Regions from separate parts of the Aliivibrio sp. 1S128 genome, predicted to be linked through region 2. Evidence: riboswitches for the same ligand, from Rfam matches in the RefSeq annotation. Region 2 holds a riboswitch; each other region holds the start of a gene.

What was found. Region 2 has a riboswitch for thiamine pyrophosphate ahead of thiD (bifunctional hydroxymethylpyrimidine kinase/phosphomethylpyrimidine kinase). Riboswitches for the same ligand answer to the same signal wherever they lie in the genome.
Region 1: linked by a shared signal. The riboswitch ahead of thiB (thiamine ABC transporter substrate binding subunit) and the one ahead of thiD (bifunctional hydroxymethylpyrimidine kinase/phosphomethylpyrimidine kinase) in region 2 are both predicted to bind thiamine pyrophosphate.
Region 3: linked by a shared signal. The riboswitch ahead of thiC (phosphomethylpyrimidine synthase ThiC) and the one ahead of thiD (bifunctional hydroxymethylpyrimidine kinase/phosphomethylpyrimidine kinase) in region 2 are both predicted to bind thiamine pyrophosphate.

The regions. Positions count from the first base shown of each region.
Region 1 covers NZ_MAJV01000179.1:92,419-103,664, forward strand. Annotated here, with positions in the region: gene thiQ (thiamine ABC transporter ATP-binding protein) at 1-300, opposite strand, end outside; gene thiP (thiamine/thiamine pyrophosphate ABC transporter permease ThiP) at 300-1,907, opposite strand; gene thiB (thiamine ABC transporter substrate binding subunit) at 1,952-2,968, opposite strand; TPP riboswitch at 3,021-3,134, opposite strand; gene A6E03_RS19490 (flavin prenyltransferase UbiX) at 3,174-3,803, opposite strand; gene mpl (UDP-N-acetylmuramate:L-alanyl-gamma-D-glutamyl-meso-diaminopimelate ligase) at 3,804-5,156, opposite strand; gene fbp (class 1 fructose-bisphosphatase) at 5,341-6,351, shown strand; gene rplQ (50S ribosomal protein L17) at 6,426-6,806, opposite strand; gene rpoA (DNA-directed RNA polymerase subunit alpha) at 6,843-7,832, opposite strand; gene rpsD (30S ribosomal protein S4) at 7,856-8,476, opposite strand; gene rpsK (30S ribosomal protein S11) at 8,508-8,897, opposite strand; gene rpsM (30S ribosomal protein S13) at 8,919-9,275, opposite strand; gene rpmJ (50S ribosomal protein L36) at 9,425-9,538, opposite strand; gene secY (preprotein translocase subunit SecY) at 9,566-10,897, opposite strand; gene rplO (50S ribosomal protein L15) at 10,918-11,246, opposite strand, start outside.
Region 2 covers NZ_MAJV01000025.1:396,205-407,450, forward strand. Annotated here, with positions in the region: gene A6E03_RS06045 (YcjX family protein) at 1-1,352, shown strand, start outside; gene A6E03_RS06050 (YcjF family protein) at 1,349-2,386, shown strand; TPP riboswitch at 2,450-2,547, shown strand; gene thiD (bifunctional hydroxymethylpyrimidine kinase/phosphomethylpyrimidine kinase) at 2,651-3,505, shown strand; gene A6E03_RS06060 (ABC transporter ATP-binding protein) at 3,505-4,278, shown strand; gene A6E03_RS06065 (ABC transporter permease) at 4,334-5,089, shown strand; gene A6E03_RS06070 (ABC transporter substrate-binding protein) at 5,117-6,064, shown strand; gene tenA (thiaminase II) at 6,098-6,760, shown strand; gene thiM (hydroxyethylthiazole kinase) at 6,815-7,618, shown strand; gene thiE (thiamine phosphate synthase) at 7,629-8,249, shown strand; gene A6E03_RS06090 (GGDEF domain-containing protein) at 8,291-9,073, opposite strand; gene A6E03_RS06095 (DsbA family protein) at 9,410-10,138, opposite strand; gene A6E03_RS06100 (protein disulfide oxidoreductase) at 10,149-10,685, opposite strand; gene A6E03_RS06105 (protein-disulfide reductase DsbD) at 10,685-11,246, opposite strand, start outside.
Region 3 covers NZ_MAJV01000002.1:2,601-13,846, reverse strand. Annotated here, with positions in the region: gene A6E03_RS00930 (LysR family transcriptional regulator) at 1-820, shown strand, start outside; gene A6E03_RS00925 (aminopeptidase P family protein) at 901-2,694, shown strand; gene thiH (2-iminoacetate synthase ThiH) at 2,805-3,917, opposite strand; gene A6E03_RS00915 (thiazole synthase) at 3,940-4,710, opposite strand; gene thiS (sulfur carrier protein ThiS) at 4,712-4,924, opposite strand; gene A6E03_RS00905 (HesA/MoeB/ThiF family protein) at 4,917-5,765, opposite strand; partial or broken gene thiE (thiamine phosphate synthase) at 5,758-6,429, opposite strand; gene thiC (phosphomethylpyrimidine synthase ThiC) at 6,504-8,450, opposite strand; TPP riboswitch at 8,637-8,750, opposite strand; gene A6E03_RS00890 (voltage-gated chloride channel family protein) at 8,939-10,318, opposite strand; fluoride riboswitch at 10,446-10,512, opposite strand; gene A6E03_RS00885 (hypothetical protein) at 10,620-10,814, opposite strand; gene A6E03_RS00880 (pitrilysin family protein) at 10,915-11,246, opposite strand, start outside.

The DNA of each region.
Region 1 (11,246 bases), on a different contig from region 2:
CAAATTTGCTTTTATACCCAAACCAATATTATCTGCAATCGATAAATGGGCAAAAAGATTATGCTCTTGAAATAGCATCGACAATGGGCGTTGATGAGGCGCTAGTGATAACAAGGATTGTTGCTCAATAGTGATATCACCAGATTCAGGTGTAATAAATCCTGCTAATAAACTGAGTAATGTACTTTTCCCTGCGCCACTAGGCCCTAGAATTGCAACGACATCACCTTGATTTACTGCCAACTCAAATTCAAACAACTCTGAATGGTAACGATATTTCACATCAGAAAAACTTAACATTATGCTTCACCTTGATCCTTAGAGGAAAATAGCCATTCCACGATGCTAAATACCCCCACACTCAAAACTAATAAACTTAGAGAAATAACGGCGGCAGCCTCCATTTGATAGCTACCTAATAATTGAAATAGGTATAACGGCAAGGTTCTAAAATCTTGACTGCCAAACAAGGCGATAGCACTTAAATCTCCTACTGACATAATAAATGCTATCGCAAATGCATGAGCCATTGGCTTTCTTAACGCTCGCCATTCAATCAATCGAAAACGAGTAAATCCGTAAAGCCCTAAGCTTGCTGATAATAGTTGATATTGTTGTGCAATATGAAGTAATGGTTGAGCTAATGTTTTTATCACATAAGGCAGAGCCATTAATGCATTAACCAGTACCACAACCCAAATCGCTATTGAAAATACGTCCGTTATGTTTCGCAACAATAAAAATAACCCAGTGCTAATCACTAATCCTGGGGTGACTAAGATCATCGTCCCCATCAAATCTAATTTATCCGCTAATAAACGCTTTTGATTTAGTCTTAATGCTCTTGTCGTATGCAATAAAATAACGCCAAAAACCATAGCTAGTATTGCTGCACTTAACGCTACAATCAAAGAGTTGACCAATGCTAACCAAAATTCAGACGATGTTAGCACTGTTATCAACGCTGAATTTAGACCACTAATCACAACCATAAATAGCGGCGGTAATAAGAATAAAATAAGAAATACAATCCAAACTCTATCCCATAGTCGCTCTTTGGTTGAATCTTGATATAGCACTGCTTGATGTATAGACGCCGAATCAACAGCTACCGATGTTGAAAAACGTTGGATAATTAAAGAAAGTACGCCGCATAATAGCATCTGCCACAAAGCTAAAATTGCACCTGATTGTAAATCAAAATCAAATTTAATTGCTTGATAAATCGCGAGTTCAATTGTCGTTGACTTAGGCCCCCCCCCTAACGCCATGACCGTAGCAAAACTGGTAAAGCACAACATAAAAACCAAACCAGCAACATGAGGAAGTTGCTGTTTAACTCTAGGCCAAGCAACCAATCTATACTTATTCCAACCAGCTAATCCTAAATGAGCCGATAATTGGTGCTGCTCAGTAGGAATTGAATCTAAGGTTTGTAAAAAAAGTCGTGTCGCAAAGGGAAAATTAAAAAAAACATGCGCCAGTAAAATGCCATTTAAACCATAAATAGAAAAAGGAAGTGAATAACCAAAAGACGCCAATAGATCAGCAAGGAGACCGCTATTCCCATAGATAGACAATAAACCAAACACACCAACCAACACTGGTAAAACAAGCGTTGTAGCACAGAGTTTTAGCAACAAGCCTCGACCTAAAAATTGTCGACGTGATAATGCATATGCGGTCGGAATCGCAAGGCTAATACTAAGTAAAGTGGATAGAAATGCTTGGTATAAACTAAATTTCGTAATATAGCGGTAATAAGGATCAAACCAAATTAGACTTAAATCCAAGCTTGGTGATTCAAAAAACAAAGCACTGATCGCTCCACCAACAAAGCCAACGATAACAATTGCAATGAAATATCCCAAAACAGGGACAGAGTTATAAGAAGAGGTAATTTTCATAGTTGCCAAAAGAAAGGAGCACAATAGTGCCCCTTATTTCAATATTAGAATGTCAGGGCGTGTTGCCACTCACGGATCCATGATTTACGTTGTTGCGAAATCACTTGTGAATTAAATGACAGTGCTTTACTTGGTACTGTTAAGCTATCAAACCCCTTAGGTAAAGCGACATCCGTCACAGGATACATCCAGTTACCTGTTGGCATCGCTGATTGAAACTTATCACTTAAAACAAATTCAAGGAACTCATCCGCTAGTTTATTATTTTGAGAGCTTTTTACTTTCGCCGCCACTTCTACTTGAGTGTAGTGACCTTCAGAAAAATTAGCCGCTGCAAATCTATCGTCTTTTTCAGCAACCAAATGATACGCTGGAGAAGAGGTATAAGATAAAACTAAATCAGATTCGCCTTCTAAAAACATATTGTAAGCTTCAGACCAACCTTTAGTTACGGTAACCGTTTTCTTAGCCAGTTGTTTCCATGCTTGCGGCGCATCATCACCATAGACTGATTTCATCCACAGCAATAAACCTTGACCTGGTGTTGACGTTCTTGGGTCTTGATAAATGACTTTTAAATCATCACGAGTTTCAACTAACTCTTTTAAACTTTTTGGTGGATTTTTTACTTTTTCTTTATTGTAAACAAAGGCAAAGTAACCAAAGTCATAAGGAACAAAGGTAGTATCGTTCCAGCCACCCGGTAAAGTGACAGAATCGGTATTAACTTGGTGCTGAGCTAATAACCCTGTCGCCTTCGCTTCTGCCATTAAGTTATTATCTAAACCTAACACGACATCTGCTTTTGCATTTTTTCCTTCTAAACGAAGTCGATTCAAAATAGAAACACCATCATCAAGTGCAACCAATTTTAAATCACAACCACATTGCGCTTCAAAAGCCGCTTCAATGGTTGGTCCTGGGCCCCAATCAGCGGCAAAAGAATCATAGGTATAAACAGTTAGGGTATCTGCAGCAGAAACAGAAAAAGAAGATGCCGCGACGATAGCTAACGCTGTCGGCAATAATTTAAATGGAGAGGAAATAGAAAGAGTGTTCATTATGTGCGCTTACATCCTTTTGAGCGGCACAGAATTAAGTTGATATTCTCAAGGAGGATGTCATCTCAATCCCTACGCCAGCATTATCTGATTCAGGTAGTACGGGTTTAAGCCAGTATTCTCCAATACTCACTAATCTCAGCTAGTCGCTCCCCGATGAGAGGCCATATTGTATGTGTGAATGATTTAATGAGCCAGAGGTTTATTAAACCTTCTGACGCTGATCATATCCCCAGCGAGGAACAAGCCCTTGCTCTACACCTAAATGGTCTAATATCCGGGCAACCATAAAATCAATTAAGTCTTCAATAGATTTAGGTTGATGATAAAAGCCTGGCGCTGCTGGCATAATCGTTGTGCCCATTTGAGATAGCTTCAACATATTCTCTAAATGCAACGTTGAAAATGGGGTTTCTCGGACAACAAGAATTAATTGTCCACGTTCCTTTAATACGACATCAGCAGCGCGTTCAATAAGATTATCTGAAATACCGTGAGCAATAGAGGCAACACTACCTGCAGAGCACGGGCACACAATCATTTGTTTTGGTGCCGCTGAACCTGAAGCGACAGGAGAGAACCAATCTTCTTTGCCGCACACTGTTAAATTCTCAGCCTTACAGGCTAAGTGCTCAACCAAAGCCACTTTCATTGCATCAGGGCCACTTGGTAGCTTTAAATCATGCTCTGTTGCCATCACTACTCGAGCAGCTGACGATATTAAAAAATAAACATGATAATCAGCAGCAAGTAAGCACTCTAACAGCCTTAATCCATAAGGAGCGCCTGATGCTCCTGTCATGGCTAATGTGATCGCTTTCTTTTTGGATTTCATTTATTGGCTCAACTTATCAAGTAATTTACCGTGAATGCCTTCAAAACCACCATTGCTCATGACTAATATCTGATCGCCTGGTTGTGCTTCTGCCACAATCATATCAACAAAGCAGTCAATATCATTATGGGTATAAGCGGGCTGAGTGCATTGTTGTGCAACATCATCTACCGACCAAGTGATATTATCTGGCTGGAAAAGATAAACCGAATCGGCTGCATGCAGAGAAGCCGCCAACGTATCTTTGTGAACGCCTAATTTCATGGTGCTTGATCGAGGCTCTAGTACCGCAATAATTTTCTTATCGCCCACTTTATTACGTAAGCCACCTAGCGTTAGATCAATCGCTGTCGGATGATGTGCGAAATCATCATAAACGCTCACACCATTCACTTCACCTTTCAACTCAAGACGACGCTTAGTATTAATAAATTTACCTAACGCTTCACAAGCTAAATCGGGAGTAACACCCACATGACGAGCAGAAGCTACCACCATCAATGCATTACTGACATTATGATCGCCGACTAAATCCCAATCAACCTGACCAACTTTCTCATCTTCAAAGTAAAGTTCAAATGAACTGCCGTCTTTCTTAAGCTTATTAGCTTTCCATTGACCACCTTCACCAGTAAATTCAAGCTCACTCCAACAACCTTGAGCGAGTACTTGCTCTAGTGGCTTATCTTGTGTTGGTGCAAAAATACGTCCGGTACTTGGAACCGTTCTAATTAAATGGTGGAATTGACGCTGAATAGCAGCAAGATCATCAAAAATATCGGCATGATCAAACTCTAGGTTATTCAGCACTAAAGTTCGTGGACGGTAATGAACAAACTTTGAACGTTTATCAAAAAAAGCACTGTCATATTCATCCGCTTCAACGACAAAAAACATACTTTCGCCTAATCGAGCGGATTCTCCAAAATTACCAAGTACGCCACCAACTAAGAAACCAGGTTTGTAACCACACTCTTCAAGAACCCATGCAAGCATACTTGCTGTCGTTGTTTTACCATGCGTTCCTGCAACAGCCATAACCCAGCGATCTTGCAATAGAAACTCTTGTAACCATTGTGGCCCTGAGGTGTATTTAAGATTTTTATCTAATACATACTCGACACAAGGGTTACCACGACTCATCGCATTACCAATCACAACAAGGTCTGGAGCAGGATCTAGCTGACTTGGATTAAAGCCTTCAATAATCTCAATGCCTTGAGATTCTAATAACGTACTCATCGGGGGATATACGTTAGCATCGCATCCCGTAACTTTATGCCCAAGTTGACGAGCCAATGTTGCAGCGCCTCCCATGAAGGTGCCACAAATACCAAGAATATGAATATGCATAATAAAAAACCGTCTTATATTAAATTAAGTGAGTAACCTCGATACAGAGTTACTTCAATACTCTTAAAAAGTTCTATGTTATAGAATGAATTACAGCAAACAGTAACACAACTACTGTAAAAATAAATCAGTACCTAACCCCACTTATCATTGATATCTAATAACAGAGAATAAAGGAATAACTATGTCTGAAATAAGAACCCTCGGTGAGTTTATTGTTGCAAAGCAACATGACTTTCCTCATGCAAGTGGAGAGTTATCATCACTAATTGGTTCAATTAAGTTGGCTGCTAAAATTGTAAACCGTGAAATTAACAAAGCTGGACTTGTTGATATTACTGGTGCTTCTGGTGAAGAAAATATTCAAGGTGAACAACAACAAAAACTGGACCTTTACGCTAACGATAAATTTAAAGCCGCATTAGAAAATCGAGATCAAGTCTGTGGCGTTGCGAGTGAAGAAGAAGATGAAGCGGTTGCTTTTAATAAAGAACTAAATCAAAACGCTAAATACGTCGTATTAATGGACCCATTAGATGGCTCATCAAATATTGATGTCAATGTCTCTGTAGGTACTATTTTCTCTATATACCGTCGTATATCCCCAATTGGAACTCCGGCAATAGAAGAAGATTTCCTCCAACCAGGTAATAAACAAGTAGCTGCGGGTTATATTATCTATGGCTCTTCTACCATGCTTGTTTACACAACAGGAAATGGTGTTCATGGGTTTACTTATGACCCATCCCTTGGGGTATTTTGTTTATCTCATGAGAATATGAAAGTCCCTGAAGATGGAAGTATCTATTCTATTAATGAGGGGAATTACATTCGATTCCCTGAAGGAGTTAAACAATATCTAAAGTATTGCCAAGAAATAAAACCAGAAGATAACCGCCCATATACTTCACGTTATATCGGGTCTCTTGTTGCAGATTTCCATAGGAACTTACTTAAAGGTGGGATCTATCTCTACCCAAGTACTCAAGCTTACCCAAATGGTAAATTAAGACTACTTTATGAATGTAATCCAATGGCAATGCTAATCGAGGAAGCGGGGGGTAAAGCGACAGATGGTGAGCAACGTATCCTTGATATCAAACCAACAGAATTGCACCAACGTGTTCCCTTCTTTGTTGGGTCTATCAATATGGTAAATAAAGTTCAGGATTTTCTGGATGAATGGCAAGATTAATAATTAATTTCATATAGTTCAGATACAAAAAAACCGAGTCCTAAGACTCGGTTTTTTCTTGAAACTACTACTGATTACTCAGCTGCAGCTTCTACTTCTGGGCGATCTACAAGCTCAATGTAAGCCATTGGCGCTTTATCACCTGTACGGAAACCGCACTTCAGAATACGAGTATAACCACCAGCACGTTGTGCAAAGCGTGGACCTAACTCGGTAAATAGTTTTGCTACAACTTCGTTATCACGAGTGCGAGCAAACGCTAGACGACGGTTAGCAACACTGTCTGTCTTAGCTAATGTAATCAAAGGCTCAACTACACGACGAAGCTCTTTTGCTTTTGGTACAGTCGTCTTGATAATCTCGTGACGAACCAAAGAGCAAGCCATATTGCTAAACATAGCTTTACGGTGGCTGCTGTTGCGGTTGAGTTGACGACCACTCTTACGATGGCGCATGACCTAATCCTTCTAACTAGATAATTAGTGAACTGATTAATCTTCAGCGATAGACGCTGGTGGCCAATTCTCTAGGCGCATGCCCAAAGAAAGTCCACGTGAAGCTAGAACATCTTTAATTTCAGTTAAAGACTTCTTACCAAGGTTTGGCGTTTTAAGTAGCTCAACCTCAGTGCGCTGCACCAGATCACCAATGTAGTGAATCGCTTCTGCTTTCAAACAGTTAGCAGAGCGAACCGTTAGTTCAAGATCGTCTACAGGACGCAGTAGGATCGGATCGAACTCTGGCTTTTCTTCTTTCTCTTCAGGAACTCGTACATCACGAAGATCTACAAATGCATCCAGTTGTTCAGCTAAAATTGTAGCTGCACGACGGATAGCTTCCTCAGGATCAAGTGTACCATTTGTTTCCATATCGATAACAAGTTTGTCTAAGTCAGTACGTTGCTCAACACGTGCCGCTTCAACCGAGTAAGAAATTTTATCTACTGGGCTGTAAGTTGCATCGATAAGCAAACGACCAATTGGACGCTCATCTTCTTCAGTATGGATACGCGCTGTTGACGGTACATAGCCGCGACCACGCTCTACCTTGATTCTCATGCTGATTTCAGCATTGTCATCAGTTAAGTGGCAGATTACATGCTCTGGGTTCGCAATCTCAACATCACCATCATGGGTGATGTCACCTGCAACAACAGGGCCTGCACCAGACTTGTTAAGAGTAATGATAACTTCATCTTTACCCTCAACCTTAACGGCAAGGCCTTTAAGGTTTAGAAGGATTTCAAGGATATCTTCCTGAACACCTTCTTTGGTGCTGTACTCATGTAATACGCCTTCGATTTCTACTTCAGTTACGGCACAACCCGGCATTGAAGATAGTAAAATACGACGTAGAGCGTTACCTAGAGTGTGGCCAAAACCACGCTCTAATGGCTCAAGAGTTACTTTTGCGTGAGTCTGGCTAACTTGTTCTATGTCAACTAGACGCGGCTTTAGAAATTCTGTTACAGAACCCTGCATTGTGTCCTCTCTTTATTTAAACCTTACTTAGAGTAAAGCTCGACGATCAAGTGTTCGTTGATGTCGGCAGACAAATCAGAACGTTCAGGAAGACGCTTAAACGTACCTTCCATTTTGCCAGCATCTACTTCAATCCAAGTTGGTTTTTCGCGTTGTTCAGCAACTTCTAGAGCAGCTTTAATACGTGATTGCAGTTTAGCTTTCTCACGAATTGAAACAACGTCGTTAGCCGCAACTTTGAAAGAAGGAACGTTAACTACTTTACCATTAACTAGAATAGACTTATGGCTAACTAGTTGACGAGATTCGGCACGTGTAGAACCAAAACCCATACGGTAAACTACGTTATCTAGACGACCTTCAAGAAGTTGAAGTAGGTTTTCACCTGTGTTGCCTTTAATACGAGCAGCATCTTTGTAGTAGTTACGGAATTGTTTTTCTAGAACGCCATACATACGACGAACTTTTTGCTTCTCACGAAGCTGAACGCCATATTCAGATAGACGACCGCGACGAGCGCCGTGTACACCTGGAGCGTTATCGATCTTACACTTGGTATCGATCGCACGTACGCCTGATTTAAGGAATAAATCAGTGCCTTCGCGACGGCTAAGCTTCAGCTTAGGACCCAAATATCTTGCCATGTTCTTTCTCCAATATTCCTAGAAACGAAACTTAAACGCGACGTTTCTTAGGTGGACGACAACCGTTATGAGGGATCGGAGTAGCATCAACAATATTAGTGATGCGGTATCCAGCAGCGTTTAACGCACGGATAGTTGACTCACGACCAGGACCAGGGCCCTTAACCATAACTTCAAGGTTCTTAACGCCATATTCTTTGGCCATTTCACCACAACGCTCAGCAGCAACTTGTGCAGCAAACGGTGTAGATTTACGAGAACCACGGAAACCAGAACCACCTGCAGTAGCCCAAGCTAGTGCATTACCTTGACGGTCAGTAATGGTTACGATTGTATTATTGAAAGAAGCATGGATGTGCGCTACGCCATCCGCTACTTGCTTGCGAACGCGCTTACGAGCGCGAGTAGGTTGTTTTGCCATTGTACTCTCTACCTTATCCGATTATTTTTTGATCGGCTTGCGCGGACCTTTACGGGTACGTGCGTTGGTTTTAGTACGCTGTCCACGTAATGGTAGACTGCGACGGTGACGAAGACCACGATAACAACCAAGATCCATAAGACGCTTAATGTTCATCGATACTTCACGACGTAAGTCGCCTTCGACAGTGTATTTGGCAACACCATCACGCAGAATATCAATCTGCTCATCATTCAGTTCACTGATCTTAACATCTTCAGCAATACCAACTGCAGCTAAAATAGCTTGCGAGCGAGTCTTACCGATGCCGTAGATTGCAGTCAATGCAATTACAGCGTGTTTATGATCAGGAATGTTAATGCCTGCTATACGGGCCACTATTCACTCCTAGTACTTTTTCTTAAGAAGAGTCACAACAAAGCCCGATGAGGATACGTTGTGACTATAACTACTTCTTTTGCACACAAAAGGTAGGCCGAGAATAATACTCGGCCTAACTTAATATATCAAGTAAAAATTTCTGCTAATTAACCTTGGCGTTGTTTATGCTTTGGTTCAACACAAATTATACGCACAACACCGTTGCGCTTAATAACTTTACAGTTGCGGCAGATTTTCTTAACGGAAGCACGAACTTTCATTGCTAAACTCCGTAAATGGACCTGAAATTAACGGCCGTAGCCTTTCAGATTAGCTTTCTTCAAAACGGACTCATACTGCTGAGACATCAGATGAGTCTGAACCTGTGCCATAAAGTCCATGATAACAACAACTACGATTAGTAGGGAAGTACCGCCGAAATAAAAGCGAACGTTCCAAGCTATCATCATAAACTCAGGGATCAGACAGATAAAGGTAATATACATCGCACCAGCTAAGGTTAAACGAGTCATAACTTTATCAATATATTTCGTTGTCTGTTCACCTGGGCGGATTCCGGGTACGAATGCACCAGACTTCTTCAAGTTATCAGCTGTTTCACGTGGGTTAAAAACCAACGCTGTATAGAAGAAACAGAAGAAGATAATTGCTGCTGCATAAAGCATTACATATAAAGGCTGACCAGGGCTTAACGCCATGGAAACATCAGTTAACCAACCGAATGTTCCTTCACCATTACCACCAAACCACTGAGCCAATGTCCCAGGGAATAGTATAATACTTGATGCAAATATTGCAGGAATTACACCAGCCATATTAATTTTAAGAGGCAAGTGAGTACTTTGAGCTGCAAATACCTTACGGCCTTGCTGACGTTTCGCATAGTTAACGACGATACGACGTTGACCACGCTCCATGAACACTACAAAGTATATTACTGCAAACGATAACACTGCAATTAGTAATAGAAGAAGCACGTGCAGTTCACCTTGACGCGCCTGCTGGATCGTTTCACCGATAGCTGGTGGTAGACCTGCAACGATACCTGTGAAAATAATCAAAGATATACCGTTACCGATGCCACGCTCAGTAATTTGTTCGCCTAACCACATTAAGAACATGGTACCAGTTACTAAACTTACTGTAGCTGTCAGATAGAACATCATGTCAGGGTTAGAAACTAACCCTGGAATCATGCTTGGTAGACCGGTTGCAATACCAATTGCTTGGAATGTAGCCAGAACCAAGGTGCCATAACGTGTGTACTGATTTATCTTACGACGACCAGACTCACCTTCTTTTTTCAATTCTGCTAGAGGTGGATGAACAACTGTTAACAGTTGAACAACGATAGATGCCGAAATATACGGCATAATACCTAGAGCAAGAATTGAGGCACGCGACAGTGCACCACCAGAAAACATGTTAAACAGTTCAATGATGGTACCCTGCTGCTGTTCGAAAAGATCAGCAAGGACAGCAGCGTCAATCCCAGGAATTGGCACAAATGAGCCAGCTCGGAACACTAAAAGCGCACCTATAACAAATAACAGACGCGATTTCAGTTCAGCTAGGCCGTTCTGAGCACTATTTACTTCTTTTCCTGGTTTCTTTGCCATTGTACCTCATCCTTCGAGGATTATTCCTCGATCTTACCGCCTGCAGCTTCAATCGCAGCTTTAGCGCCTTTCGTTACGCGTAGACCTTTAACAGTTACAGCAGTAGCGATTTCACCAGAAAGTACAACTTTCGCGAACACAATGTTCTTAGTGATTACGTTAGCAGCTTTAAGGCTGTTTAGATCGATAACGTTACCTTCAACTTTAGCAAGTTCGCTTAAACGAACCTCTGCAGTCACTAGGCTCTTACGTGAAGTAAAGCCAAATTTAGGTAGACGTTGTTTCAGAGGCATTTGACCACCTTCAAAACCAACACGAACTTTACCGCCAGAGCGTGATTTTTGACCTT
Region 2 (11,246 bases):
TGGATCGCCACGTCAAGTTGGCGGTTACAGGGCTATCGCGTGCAGGTAAGACGGCATTTATTACCTCTTTAGTTAATCAGTGCTTACATGCCGCTTCAAGTGATAAGTTACCTTTGTTATCCGTGACCCGTGAAGGGCGAATGATTGGTGCGAAACGCATACCGCAATCAAATCTTTCTATTCCTAGTTTTACTTATGACGAAGGAATGGACTCACTACTTTCTGAGCCTCCAACATGGCCAGAGCCAACACGAGATGTGAGTGAGTTACGTTTAGCGATAAAATTTAAACCAAAGTCGGGTTTCTTAAAGCATTTACAAGACAGTGCGACCTTGTATGTGGATATTGTCGATTATCCGGGTGAATGGTTATTGGATTTACCGCTTTTGGATATGGATTATTTAGCGTGGTCTAAACAACAGCAATCGAATTTAACTGGGCATCGTAAAGTGTTGTCTGAAGCTTGGTTGCAAGAAGCGAAGAAGTTAGATCCTCTAGCGCCTGTTGATGAAAAGCAACTTGCTCATATTGCTGAGTTATTTACACAATATCTTCATGATTGTAAGGATTCTCAGGGATTACATTGGGTTCAGCCGGGCCGTTTTGTATTACCTGGAGAGCTAGCAGGCGCGCCTGTTTTGCAATTCTTTCCTTTTATGTTTTTGCATAAATACACAGAAGAAGAGTTGGCAAAAGCGAAGAAAGATTCAAACATCGCCGTGCTTAAAAAACGTTATCAGCACTACCAACAACATGTAGTGAAGAAGTTTTATAACGAACACTTTAGACATTTTGATCGTCAAATTGTATTGGTTGATTGCTTACAGCCGTTAAATGCGGGTGAACAATCATTTAATGATATGCGTCAGGCTGTCGATCAGTTGATGCGTAGTTTCCAGTATGGCAAAAGCTCAATGCTTAAACGTCTGTTTTCCCCAAAGATAGATAAAGTGTTGTTTGCTGCCACCAAAGCCGATCACGTTACGCCTGAACAACACCCCAATATGGTGTCGCTGTTGCAACAAATGATCCACCAAACATGGCAAGAAACCGCTTACGAAGGCATTAAAATGGAGTGCATGAGCATTGCCTCAATTCAAGCAACCACCGCGGGAATGATTGAGGACGACGGTGAATTATTTTCCGCAATATCAGGGGTCACCGCCAATCAAACACCGATGATGATGTTTCCGGGTGAGGTGCCTAAACGTATTCCAAGTAAAGCGTATTGGGAAACAAAACCTTTTAATTTCATGAGTTTTCAGCCGTTAGAAAGTGAGACTGACAAACCGCTACAACATATCCGTATGGATAAGGCGATGCAGTTTTTATTAGGAGACAAATTAGTATGAGTGAATTAAAAAAACAGCGCGTATTTCAATCTGAGCCTCAATTTACAGAAAATGAGCAGACTACAGAATCGCTGAATACTCAAAAACTGTTCGAAGAAACACAAACTTTTATTCCTCAAGCGATTGAAGACGAAAGTGAATTGGATGATCTTGATATTGAAACGCCATTAGTGAAAAAGAAAACCCATTGGAGTATTAAAACACTGATTGGTGGTTTCCTTGGATTAACAGTATGGCAAAGTGTTGATCATGTTATTACCGCAATTCAATCGGCTGATTTTCTGTCATTAGGCTGGGCTGGGTTAATTAGCCTTGCAGCAATCATGGGGGTTACTGCTATTGGTCGTGAATTATGGACATTGCGTAAACTTAAAAACCGAGCTGAAATTCAACATCAAGTAACTGAATTGGTTGAAGGCAATGGTATTGGTCAGGCAAAACCGTTCTGTGAAGCATTAGCTAAGAAAGGAGCGACGGCGAATACGGCAGAATATACGCGCTGGGAGAACAGCATTGAATCGCATCATAATAACGCTGAAGTATTTGAAATGTATGACAGCATGGTGGTGTCAGAGCAAGATAAACGAGCAAAAGCATTAATTAGTAAACACGCAGGTGAATCAGCATTGATGGTGGCATTAAGTCCATTAGCTGTGGTGGATATGTTATTAGTAGCGTGGCGTAATATTCGATTAATCGAACAAGTTTCTCAAGTTTATGGGGTAGAGCTTGGCTATTGGGGCCGCTTACGTTTGTTCAAAATGGTTTTGCAAAACATGGCGTTTGCAGGAGCAACTGAAATGGTGACGGATGTTGGTGTTGATATGCTATCTACTGGCCTTGCCGGTAAATTATCAACCAGAGCAGCACAGGGGTTAGGGATTGGTTTATTAACGGCACGTTTTGGATTAAGAACCATGAATCTAATGCGTCCATTGCCATGGCAAGTAGGTGAAGCTCCAAAGCTTTCTGATATGCGTAAAACGATAGTTGCTCAATTAGCATCCAAATTGAGTTCTCAAGATAAGAATTAACTAATACAGTTATCATTCTCATAAAAAAGCATACTATTTACAAATCGATTAGTGATAGTATGACGGCATTAGTCGGGGAGCCAATAGGCTGAGATCGCAATAGCGAACCCGTTGAACCTGATTCAGTTAGTACTGACGTAGGGAACTAATGGTCCTTTTGACACGATCTTTCAATTAGATCCGTTTCTTTTGGTGAGATCTACGTCTATACGTACTTGTTCTCACTCGACTGTTTTTCCTGACCGTTAGTTAGGGAAAATAAGTATGCCTTCATTAAACAACACTGCGCTTTTATCTACATTATCTTCTACCACACCGATTGTATTAACTATTGCTGGCTCTGACAGTGGTGGTGGTGCAGGGATCCAAGCTGACATCAAAGCAATTTCTGCAACCGGCAGTTATGCGTGCTCGGTGATTACCGCATTAACGGCTCAAAATACGCAGGGCGTGACGGGCATTTATCCAATCAGCAGTGAATTTGTTGAGCAGCAACTGGATGCTGTTTTTTCTGATTTAAATGTTATCGCCGTTAAAGTCGGCATGTTAAGTGATTCTGATATCATCCGCTCGGTTGCGAAAAAAATAAAACAATACTCTCCTCGCTATCTTGTGGTTGACCCTGTTATGGTCGCGACCAGCGGTGATCTTCTTCTAAAATCGTCTGCTATTGAAAGCCTTAAATCTGAACTGCTTCCCCTTGCCGATGTTATCACGCCAAACCTACCAGAAGCCGCAGCATTGATTAATGCGAAAGTACCCGAAAGTGAAGTAGAAATGACAGCAATGATCGATGAACTTCGTCAATTAGGTGCTAAGTCAGTATTGCTAAAAGGTGGGCATTTAGAAAAGGATGAAAACAGTACCGATTTGCTGATTTTATCTGATTCCATAGAACGTTTATCGACACCTCGAATTGAAACTCGCAATACACACGGCACGGGCTGTACATTATCGTCAGCGATTGCTTCGTATTTAGCGCAAGGTCATGAGTTACAGGCGGCAGTAACACTAGGTAAGCATTATATTACTCAAGCGATTATTCATGCGGATGAACTGAATATTGGTCAGGGACATGGGCCTGTGAATCACTTTTTTGCTTTACATACTCCAGAGTAATGGGGGTGAATAATCGCATTGGTGCCGTCATTTCTAATGGGGCGTTACAATATAAAGACAGCGAACACCCTATTATTTTCAATCTAAATATGACGATCCCTAAAGGAAAATGGACAGCCATATTAGGAAAGAGTGGTTGTGGTAAAACATCGATATTGCGTTATCTCGCCGGATTATTGACCGATAAAGTCGTGTGGTCAGGGGATGTTTCGATTGATGGCGTAAACGCATTAGAAGGCAATATCGCGTACATGGCGCAACAAGATTTATTGATGCCGTGGTTAAACGTAATAGATAATGTCTGCTTTGCCGATAAGTTTGCAACGAACTCCCGCTTTAATTCAACGAAACCGAATTCGGATAAACACAGAGCGCATGAACTTTTAGAGTTAGTTGGACTAAAAGGGCATGAGTTTACGATGCCGTCGCAATTATCGGGTGGGATGCGCCAGCGTGTCGCGTTAGCTCGAACATTAATGCAAGACAAGCCAATGGTATTAATGGATGAACCTTTTTCTGCGTTAGATGCCGTCACTCGTTATCGCCTGCAAGATCTTGCTGCTCAAGTGCTAGCAGATAAAACCGTTTTATTGATAACGCATGATCCACAAGAAGCGTTAAGACTGAGTGATGCGGTTTATATCATGCAAGGACAACCTGCTTCAGCGGTCTCCTTACCCGTTCCAAGTACGTCGGTACCTCGCAAGATTGATGCGGAGTTAGCTGCACTTCAACAACAGATAATTGATACGTTAGAGGTCGATTATGTCTAAATCACTTCTTATAAATTCGACATCAGCAACGATAGGAAAAGTAACGCCAAAACCAATGCTACAAAGCGTGAAATCCTTAATAAGAATCTTAATCAGTGCGGTGGTTATTCTTGGGTTGTGGCAATTCATCGTAATCGTTTTTGCTTTACCAAGCTTCATTTTACCGAGTCCATTGGCTGTCTTTACTAAATTAATACAACGATACGATGTGCTACTTACTCATTCATGGATAACGGCTCAAGAGATCTTGCTTGGTCTTGGCTTGGGCCTTTCTATGGGGTTGTTATTTGCGCTTCAAATGCTGTTGTTTGATCCACTTCGCCGTTGGTTATTACCAATTTTAATTGCGAGTCAAGCAATCCCCGTTTTTGCTATAGCACCTATTTTGATGTTGTGGCTAGGCTATGGCATTGCATCAAAGGTCGTGATGGCGGCATTAATTATCTTTTTCCCTGTGACTACCTGTTGTTATGACGGGCTGCGAAATACCCCTAGTGGTTACCTTGATTTAGCCCACACGATGGGTGCATCAAAATGGCAATTATTAAAATACGTTCGCTTACCTGCGGCTTTACCTGCCTTAGCATCTGGTATTCGTGTTGCTGTTGTTGTCGCGCCTATTGGTGCGGTCGTTGGTGAATGGGTAGGGTCAAGCGAAGGCCTCGGCTATTTGATGCTGCAAGCGAATGCTCGAATGATGATAGATGAAATGTTTGCTGCGTTATTTATTCTCGCGGCGTTATCCGTCAGTTTGTATTTTCTTGCGGATGTATTGATTCAAAAACTCATACCGTGGCAACACGATAAGTAAATTCATAATAAAAGGACTCATTGAATAATGAAAAATAGAGTAATTAAAGGGGCGATGGCTCTGCTTATTTCAAGCTACTCCATGATGGCAAGCGCGGAAGACAAAGCGATGACATTAATGTTGGATTGGTTTGTAAATCCGAACCATGGGCCAGTGGTTATCGCACAACAAAAAGGCTACTTCAAAGAAGAAGGCCTAAATGTGACGATTCAAGAACCCGCCGATCCAAGCATGCCGGCAAAATTAGTGGCGGCCAATAACATTGATTTAGCGATTTCTTACCAAACCAGTTTAACGATTGATGTAGCAGCAGGCTTACCGTTAATTCGTTCGGCAACCCTTATCGCCACGCCATTAAATACCTTAATGGTACTGGATAACGGCAAGATAAACTCTTTAGCTGATTTGAAAGGCAAGAAGATCGGTATTGCAATTGCGGGTAATGAAGACGCTACGATAGGAACGATGCTGAATACAGAAGGGGTTGATTTTTCTGAGGTTAAAATCATCAATGTAGGCTGGGCATTATCGTCGTCATTAGCCTCAGGAAAAGTGGATGCTATTTGGGGAGGATTACGTAATTTTGAAACCAATCAATTGGCATTAGAAGGTTACAAAGCGAAATCTTTTTTCCCAGAAGAGCATGGTGTGCCCTCGTATGATGAGCTTGTTTTTGTTGCGAATGCCAAAACATACGATGCCGATGCGCTAAAGAAATTTAATCACGCTATCGAAAAAGCGACACAATTTATTGTGAATCACCCTGATGAATCGTGGAAAACCTTTGTTTCTTACGCGCCAGATACCCTAAACAATGAATTAAATAAACGCGCATGGAATGACACGTTAACGCGTTTTGCCTTACGCCCATCAGCGGTTGATTTAGAACGCTACAATCGCTTCTCTGAGTTTATGTTCGAGCATAAGATCATAAAAACACAACCTAAAGCCCAAGATTTTGTGCCGGTGTTGTAATCCATTTTCCCTGTTTATTTTTAGAGAATCAGTATGAATCATCAAGACTTAATTCAAGCGTGTCAAAACGAGTGGACCGAATACACCGAGCATAGCTTCGTTCAACAATTAGCGCTTGGAGAGTTGGCGCATTCGTCATTTCTACATTATTTAAAGCAAGACTTTTTGTTTTTAAAGCAGTACACCAGAGCGTATGCCTTAGCGATTTATAAAGCGAGAACGTTAGCGGAAATGCGAATGGCGTTACCGAGTGTACAAGCGTTATTGAGTTCTGAAATTGCACACCATGTGACTTATTGTGGTGAGTGGGGCGTGTCAGAAATAGAGATGGAAGCAGAGCCAGAAGCCTTTGGCACGGTAGCCTACACTCGATTTGTATTAGATACCGGTATGTCTGGTGATTTCATTGATTTATATGCAGCATTAGCGCCCTGTTCTATTGGTTATGGGGTGATTGGTGCGCAATTGCTAGCAAGAGAATCAACTAAGCTAGAAGGCAATCCGTATGCGAATTGGATCAAGATGTATGGTGGTGAAGAGTTTCAATCAGGCGTGCAAAAAAGCATTACACAGCTAGATGAATTACTTGCCGATATCGATCTTAATAGTCAGCGTGGACAGCGTTTGTGTCATATTTTTAAAACGGCGACTCGTATGGAAGTGGCGTTTTGGCAGCAAGGATTAGATGAAGCCTAATTGTTGATGATTAGTACTTTATTAATGAAAAAGCGAACGAATTAAGGAAGAACAATGACAGTCATGAACACGCAAGAAATTATTGAAGCATTGGCAATGTTACGCGAGAAAAAGCCATTAGTTGTGAACATTACTAACTATGTGGTGATGAATAACACCGCGAATGCGTTATTGGCGCTAGGTGCGTCACCAATCATGGCGCACAGCCAACAAGAAATGGCAGAGATGATGAGTTTCTCTGGTGCGTTGGTGATCAACATCGGTACATTAGACAGCGTATGGACACCAAGAATGCATTTCGCGGTAGAGCAAGCGAATCTCAATAATAAAGTGGTGGTGCTTGATCCGGTAGGATGTGGTGCAAGTCAACTTCGTACCCAAACCGCGCGTCAAATCGCAGAAGCGGCGAATACACTGATTATTCGAGGCAACGCCTCTGAGATCATCGCATTAGCAGGTGAAAACGCAAAGAGCAAAGGCGTAGATGCATTAGACAGCAGTGATTCTGCATTAGGTGCGGCTTGTTATGTCGCGCAGCAGTATCAATGCAGCGTCGTTATTTCGGGTGAAACCGATTACGTTGTCACAAAAGAGGCACAGTATAAATTAAATAATGGCCATGCGATGATGCCTTTTGTTACGGGAATGGGTTGTACTCATACTGCATTAACGGGGGCTTTTGCGGCAATAGGTGATCATTCAGGGGTTGCTGCGACGGCTGTTTTAGGTGTTGCAGGTGAAATCGCCGCAGAGCAATCAGCAGGCCCAGGTAGCTTGCAAATGAACCTATTAGATACGCTTTATCAGTTAGATGAAGAAACGCTTACACATCGTTTGAAATTAACGATTAATGCATAGGTTTCGTAATATGAATAACCTTTATACATTATATTTAGTGACTGACGATCAACAAGACATTGATACGTTGTGCCACGTTGTTGCAGAGGCAATAAAAGGCGGCGTAACCATGGTGCAGATCCGTGAAAAACATGGTGATGTACGTGCTTTTATTGAACGCTCATTGGCGATAAAAGAAGTATTAAAAGACAGTGGGGTGCCATTGATCATTAATGATCGTGTTGATGTGGCATTAGCGGTGCAAGCGGATGGGGTTCATTTAGGTCAATCGGATATGCCTGTAAACCTTGCTCGTCAATTGATAGGCTCTGATATGATTTTAGGCTTGTCTGTCGAAAATGAAACGCAGTTGCGTGAGGCGCAAGATCTACCTGTTGACTACCTTGGTATCAGTGCGATATTTTCTACGCCAACTAAGACTAATATTATTAAAGAGTGGGGCATTGACGGTTTAACGAAAGCGGTTAAAGAAAGCAAACTCCCACTTGTTGCCATTGGTGGAATTAACGAAACGAACATTAAGAAAGTAGCAGATACTCAAGTGGATGGTATTGCTTTAGTGTCGGCAATTTGCCATGCAACATCGCCAAAGCAGGCAAGTGAAGGGTTACTTGAATTGATGGGACGTTAATTGTTCTATTAGTTAGCTTATCAATATGAAATTTGAGCACTTTAGGTGCTCTTTTTTAGTGATTTTTTCATTTTATACATCGCTTTATCTGATTGTATTAATGCTTCTTCAAAGTTTTCTTTCGTTGCTTTTTCAATCCCGTATGAGAATGAAATAAGATCATTTTCTAATGTTTTATAAACACTAGCGATATATGAGTTTGCTCGATTAGGCTGAGTGATAACAATAAATTCGTCTCCCCCTGCTCGAAAAGCCATTTCTTGTTTTAAGCAATGCTCTCTAAGAACTTGAGCAAAACGAATGATCATAAGATCGCCAATGGCATGACCTTTCATGTCATTTATTTTCTTTAAACCATTTAAATCAAAGTAAATTAGATCAAACGATGATAATGAGATATCGGTAAACTTTTTTCGGTTATATAGTCTTGTCAAATCGTCTTTCATACTTTCTTTTATAATATTTGCCACTATCGTTGTTAGCCCGATAGCAATTAATAAGAAAGCGACTAATAACGTTCCATCATCGAGAATAGTATCAATGATTTCATAGTTGTCAGAATATTTATCAAAGAATGGAATTTCAGTTAATAAATCATAACATTTATTAAATAAAAGTAGGTAAGCCCCATTCATTATTTTAGAGTATGGAATAAGGTGTGGCTTTACCGTAAGGAAAATATAAACAAGTAAAATGAGCGTAGCACCTTCAAAAAAAACATCTGAAATAGAATCAAAACCTACATAACGACTCATTGCAACGATGGCAATTAATAGTAAGGTTGAAATACCGACAGCGATGATAGAAACATTAGATTCAGGCATATTAGTTCAATCTATCCTTGTTGGGTTGATGTTAAGAATACTTAATTTTCCTCAAAAAATAAACGAAATATTTCAACATTACAGGCAATTTAAATGATCGTTTAATATAATAGTACATAAAAAATGCAATTTTATAAATATAGGGTGTTGTTACCGTGAAATGAAGGGTTATTATTTTTATAAATGAAAGGTCGGCGGCTTACAATATAGAAATGTATTGATTATCAATGGTTAATTAATTGATCTACTTTGGTGAGAAAGACTATATATTTTATAATGATGAAAATTAAATAAAGTAGCTGTGGTACAGGTAGGCCACAGCTACTTTATTCTAGCTTATTTTAACTGAGCTTTTATCGTTGCTTCTAATTGGTCTTGAGGAATAAATCCTGGGATAATTTCATCGCCAATGATCAAACTTGGAGTGCCTCTTAAACCAAGTTGAGAGAATATGTCTTCATTTTTTTCAACAAGTTCTTTTTTCTTTTGATTGGGCGTTAAATCTTTCTGAGTATCAGTAAGATCGGCAATTTTCATGATTGATGTGCTGTCATGTCGTGATGGTTTTGCCATCATTAGACGATGTACCTCGGCAAATTTAGAACGGTCATTTTCCCACACATTTAATGCGTACCATGCTGTATTGGTTTTTAGTCCTGGGATCATGCGCTGTTGAAATGGGAGCAGAACATTTACAACGCGGATTTCTGGATGTTTTTTAATCACTTCAATTAATCCTGATTCTAAACGCTTACAATAAGGGCAGTTATAATCGGTGAAGTTGATGATCGTTAGCTTTGGATTTTCAGCACCAAAATAAGGTTGTTCAGGGTTGTTGTATAAGTAATCATGATTCTGTTTTAAAGTATTTTCCAGAGTTTGTTGTCCATCAATATATTGAGTTAAATTTGAATGTAACCCTTCAATAATGTTTGGATTTTGACGTAATAGATCGGATATTTCAGTTAATTGCTTTTCTTGGTTTGGCGTAAGGCTTTCTGCTGAGACCAATGGTGAGAATACAAGACTTGCTGCGATTGATACGGATAATAGTAATGATTTCATGGAGTGACTCCTAAGCGAATAATAAACGTAGCCACAAGCCCATTGGGGTTGTAACGCCAGTTGTAATTGAAGATATTTCACCGTTTTTTACGATGACGATCGATGGGGTAGCCGTAACTCCCCATTCTTTACTAATACTGCCCGTTGAATCATTAATCACGGGAAACTCATAGCCTTTGTAATTCATGAATGTCGTTAACCGAGTATTATCACCGGAGGTTATAGCGACAGAAACAACGTGATGCTCACTTGATAACCAACTCACGCTTGGGCTAACAACATTGCACACTGGGCACCATGTACCCCAAAAATAAAGTAAGACGGGTTCATCTTGACTCATCTTCTTAATGTCTACCCATTCGCCCTCGATTGTGTTGATTGACAGGGAAGGAATAGTTTCTGATGGCATGTCTTGGCTACGCCAAAAATCAACGGCAATAGAAAACAAGGTAATGATAAGCGTGAATTTGACGATCTCTTTTACCCAACGGGTGATCTTTTCTTTCATCGTTTGTGTCTTTTTTGGCGTTATGTCTTTCTTTGCCATTAGTCTGTTCTCCCTGCATATTCCATGGCTTGAATAACATCATCACTGGTTAATAGCACTGACAATGGTAATCCCTGAGGCGCATTGGGGCCATAAACGACATTGAGTGGCACCCCAAATCGTTGATGGCTTTTTAAGTAATTGGTGATTTTATCGCTTGGGTGCGTCCAATCGCCTTTCATGGTAATGACGTTATCTTGCTGTAATGCTGAATACACAGGATCTTGCAAAATCACACCAATCTTATTGGCCTTACAAGTAATACACCAATCAGCCGTTACATCGACAAAAACCGTTTTTCCTTGTTTAACGTATTCATCAATGGCGTGCTCATTAAGTGGCTGCCAAGCAAGGTTATCTTCAATAGGGCTAGCCCAGTGTTTTGTTGTCATGCTGCCAATAATTAGCGCAGCACTACTTGCAAATACAATGACAGCAATAATCGCAATAACAGTGTTTTTACCTTGGGTTTTACCTATTTGATACAGTAAGTATGTGCTGAGTAATAACCCAATAATGGCAGCTGATAGCCCACCAATAAATGGTGTAAGTAAACTCAGT
Region 3 (11,246 bases), on a different contig from region 2:
TCAATTTAATGACCCCCTTTTTACTCGTACTGCTTATGGCCTTCAACCCACAGCAAAAGCGCGCAATCTACAAGCACAACTGCATACCTTATTAAGTCATTTAGAGACCATCACAGAAGCATCGAGTTTTGAACCTCGGCACAGCCATTATCGATTTCGATTAGGGTTAGTAGAAAGCACCTATCCGTTGTTACTGCCACACTTCATGTCTTACATTTTAAATAAAGCGCCTAATGTCATGTTAGACACTCATCCTTGGGATATGACCACCTTGAAGAAATTGCAATCAGGAGAGATGGACATTGGAATTACAGGGAAAGATTTAGATCCAAAATACGCCAATATCACCATGCAAATGCCAGCGGATATACGAGGAAAAGAGATTTATCGAGACAGTCAAATGTGCTTAGTTAGACCAAACCATCCCGTATTAACACAAGAATGGACGTTAGATACTTATCTTCAGCAGCGCCACGTTCAAGTTCGCTGTGATGGTAAAGACCAATGGCTACTCGATTACAAATTGGCAGACCGAGGACTTGAGCGAAGCATTGGTATTATTGTCCCTGATTTTAATAGTGCAGCAAGTTTATGTACCCATACAGACTTAATATTTACGGCCCCTAGCCACTTTATTAAGCTGATTGCAAAACAACTTAATTTAGTCGTATTGCCTTTACCTACCGAATTACCTCAAATGGCCTATACACTTTTCTGGCATCAACAAAAAGAGAATGATGCTGCAAATTGCTGGCTGCGTAATACCATTATTAATCGCTGTAAAGATTTATCAGCATCAACAATTGCAGATGCGCTATAAAAGCGCTAGGTTATAACTCGAATAATAATCCCGCTTTCTGCCTCGCCATATACGGACAGAACACCAATAAGGATACTCAGATGCACCCACAGACTTCTCAACGCATTGAGCAACTTCGCTCATGGCTTGTTAAACAAGATTTTGACGCACTTATCATTCCACATGAAGATGAGTTTTTAGGCGAGTACATTCCTGAACATAATGAACGTTTATTATGGGCAACAGGATTTACAGGCTCTGCTGGTGCAGCGGTGATAACCAAAGATAAAGCTGCGATTTTTGTTGATGGTCGCTATACCGTTCAAGTTCGTAAACAAGTGCCTGCGGATGTGTTTGAGTACCGTCACTTACATGAAGAACCATTATTAGAATGGATTAAGGAAACACTTGCTACTCATTCAAAAGTCGCTGTAGACCCTAGAATGCATACTGCACAATGGTTAAAAAATGCCACGATAACGGTTGATGGTTTTGTTTCCTTAGAAACGATCACAACGAACCCTATTGACCTTTGTTGGGCAGAACGTCCAGAAGTAAAAGTGTCAGATGTTCGTTTAATGCCTATTGATCTAGTTGGTCAATCAAGCGCCGATAAGCGCAATGAGATAGCAGAAGAAGTTGCAAAGAAAAATGCGGATGCCGCACTATTGACGCAATTAGATTCTATTTGTTGGTTACTGAACGTTCGTGGTTTAGACGTATCTCGTTTGCCAGTGCTATTATCTCACGCCATTATTCATGCCGATGAAACCGTCGATTTTTTCTTAGATCCAGCTCGCCTACCTTCTGACTTTAGTCAACATGTTGGTCAAGGTGTTAGAGTACATAAACCTGAAGAACTACAATCAATTCTAGAATCACTTACAGGTAAAAAAGTATTAGTAGATTCTGCAACCTCAAATGCATGGATGTCACTTGTACTTTCAGCTGCTGGTGCCACTATCATAGAGGCATCTGACCCATGTTTATTGCCAAAAGCCGCTAAAAATGACACTGAAAAAGCAGGCATGAAAGCGTGTCACGTTCGTGATGGCGCAGCAATGGTGAAATTTTTAACGTGGTTTGATGCAGAAATCGAAGCGGGTAATTTACATGACGAAGCGGTGCTTGCTGATAAACTTCAAGGCTTCCGTGAAGAAGATGAAACATTAGCTGATTTAAGTTTTGATACTATCTCAGCGGCTGCAGGCAACGCCGCAATGTGCCACTATAATCATGAAAACCAACCTGAACCAGGCAAGCTACAAATGAACAGCTTATACCTTGTTGATTCAGGCGGTCAGTATCCAGATGGGACAACAGACATCACTCGAACTCTTGCGGTTGGCACTCCAAGTGATGATATTAAACAGCAGTTTACTTTAGTTTTAAAAGGTCACATTGGTTTAGCTTCTGCTCGCTTCCCTAAAGGTACATGTGGTCATCAATTAGATATTCTTGCTCGTCAACATTTATGGGCTCAAGGCTATGATTATGATCATGGTACTGGTCATGGTGTTGGTCACTTCTTAAGTGTTCACGAAGGCCCACAACGCATTGCTAAAGTCGTCAATAATACAGCTTTGCTTCCTGGTATGGTGTTATCAAACGAACCAGGTTACTACCGTGCAGACGAGTTTGGTATTCGTATTGAAAACTTAGAGTTGGTTGTTGAGATTGAAACTAAAGGTGATTTTTCAGTGCTTGGCTTTGAATCGTTAACTCGTTGCCCTATTGATAAACGCTTAATCAATATCGATATGCTAAACCGTCCAGAACTTGCTTGGTTAAACAATTACCATCAAAAAGTATGGAATGACGTCGGCCCATTAGTTGATGGCAAAGTGAAAGAATGGCTAAGAAAAGCAACGGCTGAATTAAGCTACGAAAGTTAATCAACGTAAACTAATTATTAAAAATTAAAATGCCACGAATTAACGTGGCATTTTTGTATTCATTTTTTAAATAGGTTTCACGTGAAACACTCAATTGTCATGAGAGCTAACTATCCCGAATAACTTCGCTCCCAATCTTTCCATACCGGTTCAAAACCCCTCGCCTTAACCGCTTGTGCAACCGCAGACGCTGAGCGCTCATCACTAATAGCAAATTGCTCTAATGCCTCTTCGTTATTTGCATAACCTCCAGGTTGAGTTTTTGATGCTGCAGAAACAGAAGTAATTCCAAGCGATAATACATTATCTCTAAAGTATTCAGACTCACGAGTAGACAGTGACAATTCAACTTCCGAATTTAATAAACGGTATGCACAGATTAACTGCACAAGCTGTTTATCACTCATGATTGATTTGGGTTGCAAAGCGCCTTCACATGGACGCAAACGTGGAAAGGAAATCGAGTACCTTGTTTGCCAGTACGTACGCTCCAAGTAATCTAAATGCGCAGCCACATAAAAACAATCGGTGCGCCACTCTTCTAAACCAATCAAGGCTCCAATGCCTATTTTATCAATCCCTGCTTTGGCTAATCTGTCCGGCGTTTCTAAGCGGTAGTTAAAGTCCGTTTTGTTACCTCGCAAATGATGTTCCGCATACGTCGATGGATGGTAAGTTTCTTGGTACACCATCACGGCATCTAAACCCAATGTTTTTAGTTCTGCATATTCGTGTTGATCTAATGGTTGAACTTCCATGGCCAAATAATTAAATGACCGCTTAATTTGAGGAACCGTATCACGGAAATAATTCATCCCAACTTTGGTTTCATGCTCTCCAGTCACCAAAAGTACACTGTCAAAATTCATCGCTTTAATCGCATCAATCTCGTTAGCAATTTCATCTTGATTCAAGGTCTTTCGTTTAATTCGATTCTCCATCGAGAACCCACAATAAGTACACGCGTTTGCACATAGGTTCGAAAGATAAAGAGGAATATAAAACCCCATGGTATGGCCAAATCGCTGGCGAGTCAGCCGCGCGGATTCTTGAGCCATTTGCTCTAAATACCCTTCTGCGGCTGGTGAGATTAACGCTTTAAAATCGTCTAAATTACGCTTTGGTTTGTTCAACGCTCTTTCTACGTCTTGCGCTGTTTTACTGTAGATGGAGAGTTTGACCTCATCCCAATTCAGTTTTTTCCATTCATCAGTAAACGTCATCGTCTTTCCTTAGCCTCGGGAGTTAATCCAAAAATGCCGTTAATGGGCTCGATGCCACCGCTTGAGAACTCACAGACGCCAACCCATTTTCATACGCTAATCGTCCAGACTGAACCGCCAACTTAAATGCCGTAGCCATCGCCACTGGATTTCTTGCTGCAGCAATCGCGGTGTTCACCAATACCGCATCAGCACCCAACTCCATCGCAAAGGCCGCATGCGATGGTGCGCCAATTCCAGCATCAACCACAACGGGCACTTTTGCTTGATCGATAATAATCTCTAAAAAATCACGACTCACAATGCCTTTGTTTGACCCAATAGGCGCACCCAACGGCATCACTGCCGCACAACCGACTTCTTCAAGTCGTTTGCATAACACCGGATCAGCGTGGCAATAAGGCAATACAATAAATCCTTGGCGAACTAATTCTTCCGCCGCTTTTAATGTCTCAATCGGATCGGGCATTAGGTATTTTGGATCTGGGTGGATTTCCAATTTCAACCAATTAGTTTGCAATGCCTCTCTGGCTAACTGAGCCGCAAAAATCGCTTCTCGGGCATTTTTAGCTCCAGATGTATTAGGCAGTAAATTTATGCCCGCTGTAATAATTGGCTTTAAAATGTCATCCTCAGGATTGCTCACGTCCACTCGTTTTAATGCCATCGTTGCGAGCTCAGAACCCGACTCAATTAATGCCTGCTGCATTATTAACGAATTGGGGAATTTTCCTGTTCCAGTAAACAACCGAGAAGAAAATGGTGTATTTGCGATAATCAATGGTTGTGTCATATCAGCCTCCTGCAATGGCTTGGAATAAGGAAATAGATTCACCGTCAGATAAACCACGTTGTTGCCATTCACTTCGAGGAACGATTTGTTGGTCAATAGCTAACGCACACCCTTGAGTTTCTATTTGTTGATGAGATAGAAACATGAATAACGTCATTTTCTTTTCAACCCGATGCACAACCCCATTTAATTCCACACTAATTAAATTATTCACTGACCGATTCTCTCTCTTTATTACATGTTTCACGTGAAACATCGTTAAAATCACTTGGTGACTGACAGACAGGACAACAATGATCTTTGGGAATACCCATCGTCGACCAAGATAATGACTTACCATTAAATTGATGCAGTGAACTCCATGCCATCCACTCAGGTTTCGTTAAATACTTAATTGTCTCTAAGGCTTGTAGATTGCCTATCATGCCAACCACTGGCCCAATAATTCCGAAAGATTGACAGTTTTTCGTTTGTTGGCTTTCAATAAAAGGGAACAGACAGTGATAACAAGACGACGATGTGTTGCCTAACTCATCACCCTTATTTGAAAACAACATCAATTGTCCTTGCCAACCAATCGCTGCGCCAGAAATTAAAGGCACCTGATGTTGAACACAGGCGGCATTAATATTGTGACGTGTTGTTAAGTTATCAGTGCAATCCAGAACAACATCGACCTGAGTAATGAATCGTGAAAGCGCAGGTTCTGTTAGGTGCTTCGTTATCACCTCAATCGTGATCGTCTTGTTTATCGATTGCAGTTCTTGAGCCATCGCTAACGCTTTATTCTGTTTTATACTCTGCTCACGATAAACCACTTGCCTCTGTAAGTTACTAAGTTCAACGTCATCGCCATCGGCAATAATCAACGTTCCCACGCCAGCAGCAGCCAAATACATTCCAACAGATGATCCCAACCCTCCGCAACCAACCATTAGCACGGTGCTATTTCGAAGAGACAATTGTCCTCGCTCACCAATATCAGGCAACATGATTTGTCGGCTATAACGAAGGAAATCTTGATCATTTAATCCTTCCATCAATAAATTACTCATCCATCACCTCAAGTGCATTTTGCGTTTTAAGAAGGTAATCGGATGTTCTTGGTTGGGCTAAAATCGCAGAAAACTGATTGACGGCTTTTTCAATATTATCGGCTTGAGTGATAGCTCGAACGACCGCAATGCTATCAACGCCTGTTTGCCACACTTGCTCAGCAACCGTTAAATCAATACCACCGATAGCAACGGTTGGTATATCACCCGCTAATTTTCTGTTGTTCGCTAAGTTAACTAAACCTTGAGGTTCTGATGGCATGTCTTTGGTCGGCGTAGGGAAAATATGACCAAGAGCTAAGTAACTTGGGTTCAGTGCTTTAACGGTCATTAACTCACTGTCATCGTGAGTAGATAGCCCTAAACAAATACCGGCATCAGAGATGGCAAGTAAATCGGCCACTTCAATGTCTTCTTGTCCAAGATGAATACCAAACGCGCCATGCTTTATTGCTAGTTGCCAATAGTCATTAATAAAGACTTGGGCATCATATTCACGGCCGAGTCTAATCGCTTTGATGATCTGGTTTTCTAAATCAGGGTGTTCTGGGTTTTTAATTCGTAATTGAATGGTTTGAACATTAAGTTTAAGTAAGGTTTCTATCCATGCCACATCATCTACCACAGGGTAAAGGCCAAACTTTTCTCTATCTATTGCTGGGAAAAAATACATCGTTTGAACTCCATATCAGTGTTTCACGTGAAACACTGATAGTAATTTTATGGGTAAAAAGAGAATTAACTTTCCAGTGTTTCCGCACCAAAAGCTGGATGATAAAGCTCAGAACCGGACGCCTTAAACTCTGCTGATTTTTGACGCATCCCTTCAAGTGGATCGTCAATCATCTTAATGTTTATCGCTTGGTCTAATGCAACTTGATCAATATCTTTGGCATACTCACGAACCTCTTGTGAAATTTTCATTGAGCAGAATTTAGGTCCGCACATTGAACAAAAGTGAGCTACCTTGCCCGACTCTTGAGGCAGCGTTTCATCATGAAATTCACGAGCCGTAATCGGATCAAGTGACAGATTAAACTGGTCTTCCCAACGAAATTCAAAACGGGCTTTTGATAAGGCGTTATCTCGAATTTGAGCACCCGGGTGACCTTTGGCTAAATCACCTGCATGAGCGGCTAATTTATAGGTGATCAAACCAATCTTAACGTCTTCTTTATTCGGTAGGCCTAAGTGCTCTTTTGGTGTGACATAACAAAGCATTGCACAGCCGTACCATCCAATCATGGCCGCACCAATTCCCGACGTTATATGATCATAGCCAGGAGCAATATCAGTCGTTAACGGGCCTAATGTATAGAACGGTGCTTCATGACAATGCTTGAGTTGCTCGTCCATGTTCTCTTTGATCATGTGCATTGGCACATGACCCGGCCCCTCAATAATCACTTGAACATCGTATCCCCAAGCAACCTTAGTTAACTCACCGAGCGTTCTCAATTCAGCAAACTGTGCTTCATCATTGGCATCCGCAATTGAACCCGGACGTAAGCCATCCCCTAAAGAAAGAGAAACATCGTACTTTGCACAAATCTCACAAATCTCACGAAAATGCGTATATAAGAAACTTTCTTGATGATGCGCTAAACACCATTTTGCAATGATAGAACCGCCGCGAGAGACAATTCCGGTGACTCTTTTCGCCGTCATTGGTACATAACGAAGTAATAATCCAGCATGAATCGTAAAGTAATCTACACCCTGCTCCGCTTGCTCAATTAAGGTATCTCGCATCACTTCCCAGTTTAGGTTCTCAGCCACGCCATTTACTTTTTCAAGTGCTTGGTACATAGGAACAGTGCCAATGGGTACTGGGCTATTGCGTAAAATCCATTCACGAGTTTCATGGATATTTCGACCAGTAGATAAGTCCATTACGGTATCGCCGCCCCAACGCGTAGACCAAACCAACTTCTCGACTTCTTCTTCAATCGACGAACTGACCGATGAATTACCAATGTTGGCATTAACTTTAATTAAAAAATTACGACCAATGATCATTGGTTCTGCTTCTGGATGATTGATATTGGCAGGAATAATCGCTCGCCCTTCGGCGACTTCGTTACGTACAAATTCAGGGGTAATTTCTTTTGGAAGGTTGGCACCAAAACTGTGGCCAGCATGCTGATGATTTAGTTGTTCATCTGCAAATTTTTGACGTCCCATGTTTTCACGGATCGCGATGTATTCCATTTCTGGGGTAATAATACCTTGGCGAGCATAATAAAGTTGGGTAACACATTGTCCTTTTTTCGCTCGACGAATGGTTGGTAGATTGCCATAACGAAGCTCATCTAATGTGTCATCAGCCAATCGTTCTTGGGAGTAAACCGAACTAACCCCACCTAGCATTTCTGTATCAGCTCGTTCCTCTACCCAACGCTCACGCAATTTTGGCAAGCCTTGATAAACATCAATGTCGTAATTTGGATCGGTATAGACCCCAGACGTGTCATACACCTGGATAGGTTCATTTGGTTCAAGAATTGGATTTTCTTTACTGCCACCGACTAAGCTATCAGCCAGAGAAATTTCACGCATAGGCACGCGAATATCAGAGCGTGAACCTTGAATATAGACTTTGCTTGAGTTGGGGTATGGTTGAACCGATAACGATTCGATATTAGTTTTAGCATCTAAACGTGCTTGTTTACGACTTGACGACATAGCAAAATTCCTTGGTAAAAATAGAATAATTGCTTGTCGGATTTGAGTTGTAGCAAGAGGTTCTCAGTATGAAATAAAATGTATCTGTAAGCTTTTATCACTCACGCCGATGTTACTTTCAATAATAATAAAATTATAATGATTCTATTACCTATCAAATAATTCAGCTATTTTTCATAACTAAGATGTAGATTATCTCTTGTTCCCTTCGCAGGTATTAGCCTGATCAGGTTCTACGGATCCCGCAATGCGGTCTCAGCTCGTACTTTAAAAAAGTACTAAGCACTCCGACAAGTTTCTTTCAGAATTTCTTGGTGAAAAACTGAACGTTATCGGAGTATAAAGAAAGTAAATTGAAATTGAAACGAAGAAAGGCATTGTTTCACGCTGGTTGGTGGAGTTTGCGAGTTAAAGCATGTCCAACTCTAACTCACAGACAACGGTAAATTAGATTCCAATCTACCGTAATAGCAATGTTCCACGTGAAACTACTTATCACCTTTCATCAATTTTTTAGCCATGTGCTTTAACGTCGATGAATTATATTCTCGATATGACCCAATTTTATTAGAGCCATCATGATCACGACCATGCTCTAATGTTTTAGATACCGCTACACGTTGAGATGAATAAATCCCAGTATGACCACTGAAGTAATAAGCGGTATAACACGCTAACGCAAAGTAAGGTAAGTAATCCGCGCCAAACAACTCAACCCCCATGATTGTACACGCTAGCGGAGTGTTGGTTGCTGCTGCAAATACGGCTAAAAATCCTAAAGCTGCAAACAGATCAACTGGCGCTCCCATCACCCAAGCTAAGAAGTTACCGAAGGTTGCACCAACAAAAAACAGTGGTGTTACTTCTCCCCCTTTATAACCAGCAGCTAACGTTATCGCGGTAAGCAATAACTTCAAAATCCAGCTATACCATTCTGCTCCGCCAGCACTAAATGCGGAGGTAATACTCACACCGCCATCCCGACTTGGGTATACCCCTATACCAATATAATCGTAGTTACCAATAAGTTGAGTGATACCAATCACCATTAAACCGCCAACAACCACGATGAGATATGGATTTTTTAACGTGGCATTAAATAGGTCTTTAAAACCATGGGTTAATTCGCCAAACAAATAACCCACAAAACCAAACGCAATCGCAGCAACAATTACCTTAGCCATCAATACCAGATCAATATCAACCACATGACCAAACAAGGTACTGACTTGATCAAAACTAATTAAGTAATGAGTATGATGAGCACCCCATGCAGAGGCGACGACATTCGCTAAAATTGCCGCTAACAAAGCAGGAATGATTGCATTGAATTTAATTCGACCAATAAATAACACTTCAAGCGCAAAGATAGCGCCAGTAAATGGGGTACCAAAGATAGAAGCAAAACCCGCAGCAACACCAGCAGTCAGCATCATTCGTCGGTCATCTTCAGATAACTTAAATACTCTTGATAACCAATCCGTTGTTGCACCACCAATCTGAACAGCGGTCCCTTCTCGACCAGCAGAACCACCAAATAGATGAGTAATAACGGTTGTGATCAGAACTAAAGGCCCCATTCGAACTGGAACCCCCTCACCAGCCTGATTTATCTCATCCATAATCAAATTATTACCACCGGCTGAGTTCTTACCCCAGTTACGGTAGCTATAAACAATCACTAACCCTGCAAGAGGCAAAAGGTAAATTAACCAAGGGTTATTGATTCGAGTCTGAGTTGCCTCGCTGAGCAACCATAAAAAGAAGGCATTAAATGAACCAACGAGCAAAGCAACCGGAAGTATAAGTAAAGACCAACGGAATACTTGGAAAATATTTTGAAAATTTCGATTAAGAGGATGTGCCATGAATTTCTATCTTTTAATATATGGTTAATCAAAAGGATAGACTATCTTAGAAGAGAAGAGAAATAACAAACAGCTCTACTATAGACGGATCTATCCAAAAACTATCAGAGTTATCTGATAAGGATACGCTACAGTAGGAATCATTATCTCTAAATTAGAGCGGTTAAAGGTGGAAATCCATCACCTGATGAACGGTACGCATACCAATCAACAGAAGAAATGCTACTCCTATCATTAATAAATGGCAAATAAAAAGGCGCTTAATTATTTAAGCGCCTTTTTAGTAACTCTTGTAAATAACTTACCAAGTAAGTACAGGAGTGTAACCACTCACCGCATTAACCATTTTAGTATTTACACTTTCGAATCCTTTCCAAAGTTTTTTAGTTACGTTTGATTTTTTCTTTCTTGATTGCTGTTTGCCATACATTTCTTCGTTCAGCATATTTTTTGCAGCAACTTGACCAAGATAGACAGAACCTAAATCGTAATTCATTGTTATAAAACCTTAGCGATTAATTAAGCAACGAATTGTACTGCTTACCTTCCAAAAAACAAGATCTAGATCACACTTTATTTACATAAAAAAATGAAATTTATCGCTTTGTTGGTGTTGCTAAGTATGTAGACTTACGAACATCGTCTCCAAATGTACTCTGGATTAACGCCGTCATCTCCTGCGAATGTATAGAATCAGCTGTCTTTTGAATATTCAATAACGCATCAATTCCATAGCCATGTATTGTGTACCTCGTAAATAGCCAGGCTTGTTGTGATGAGTTATTTTTCATCGGGGACAAATCAACCACTAACTGTTTTGCAGCAGAACGGGTTTCCTCTTCGGACACTCCATTTAATAAATCAGCAATCACTTTATCTATCGCTGATTCAATAAGCTCCGCATTTTTTGGGGCAACTTGAGCACCAA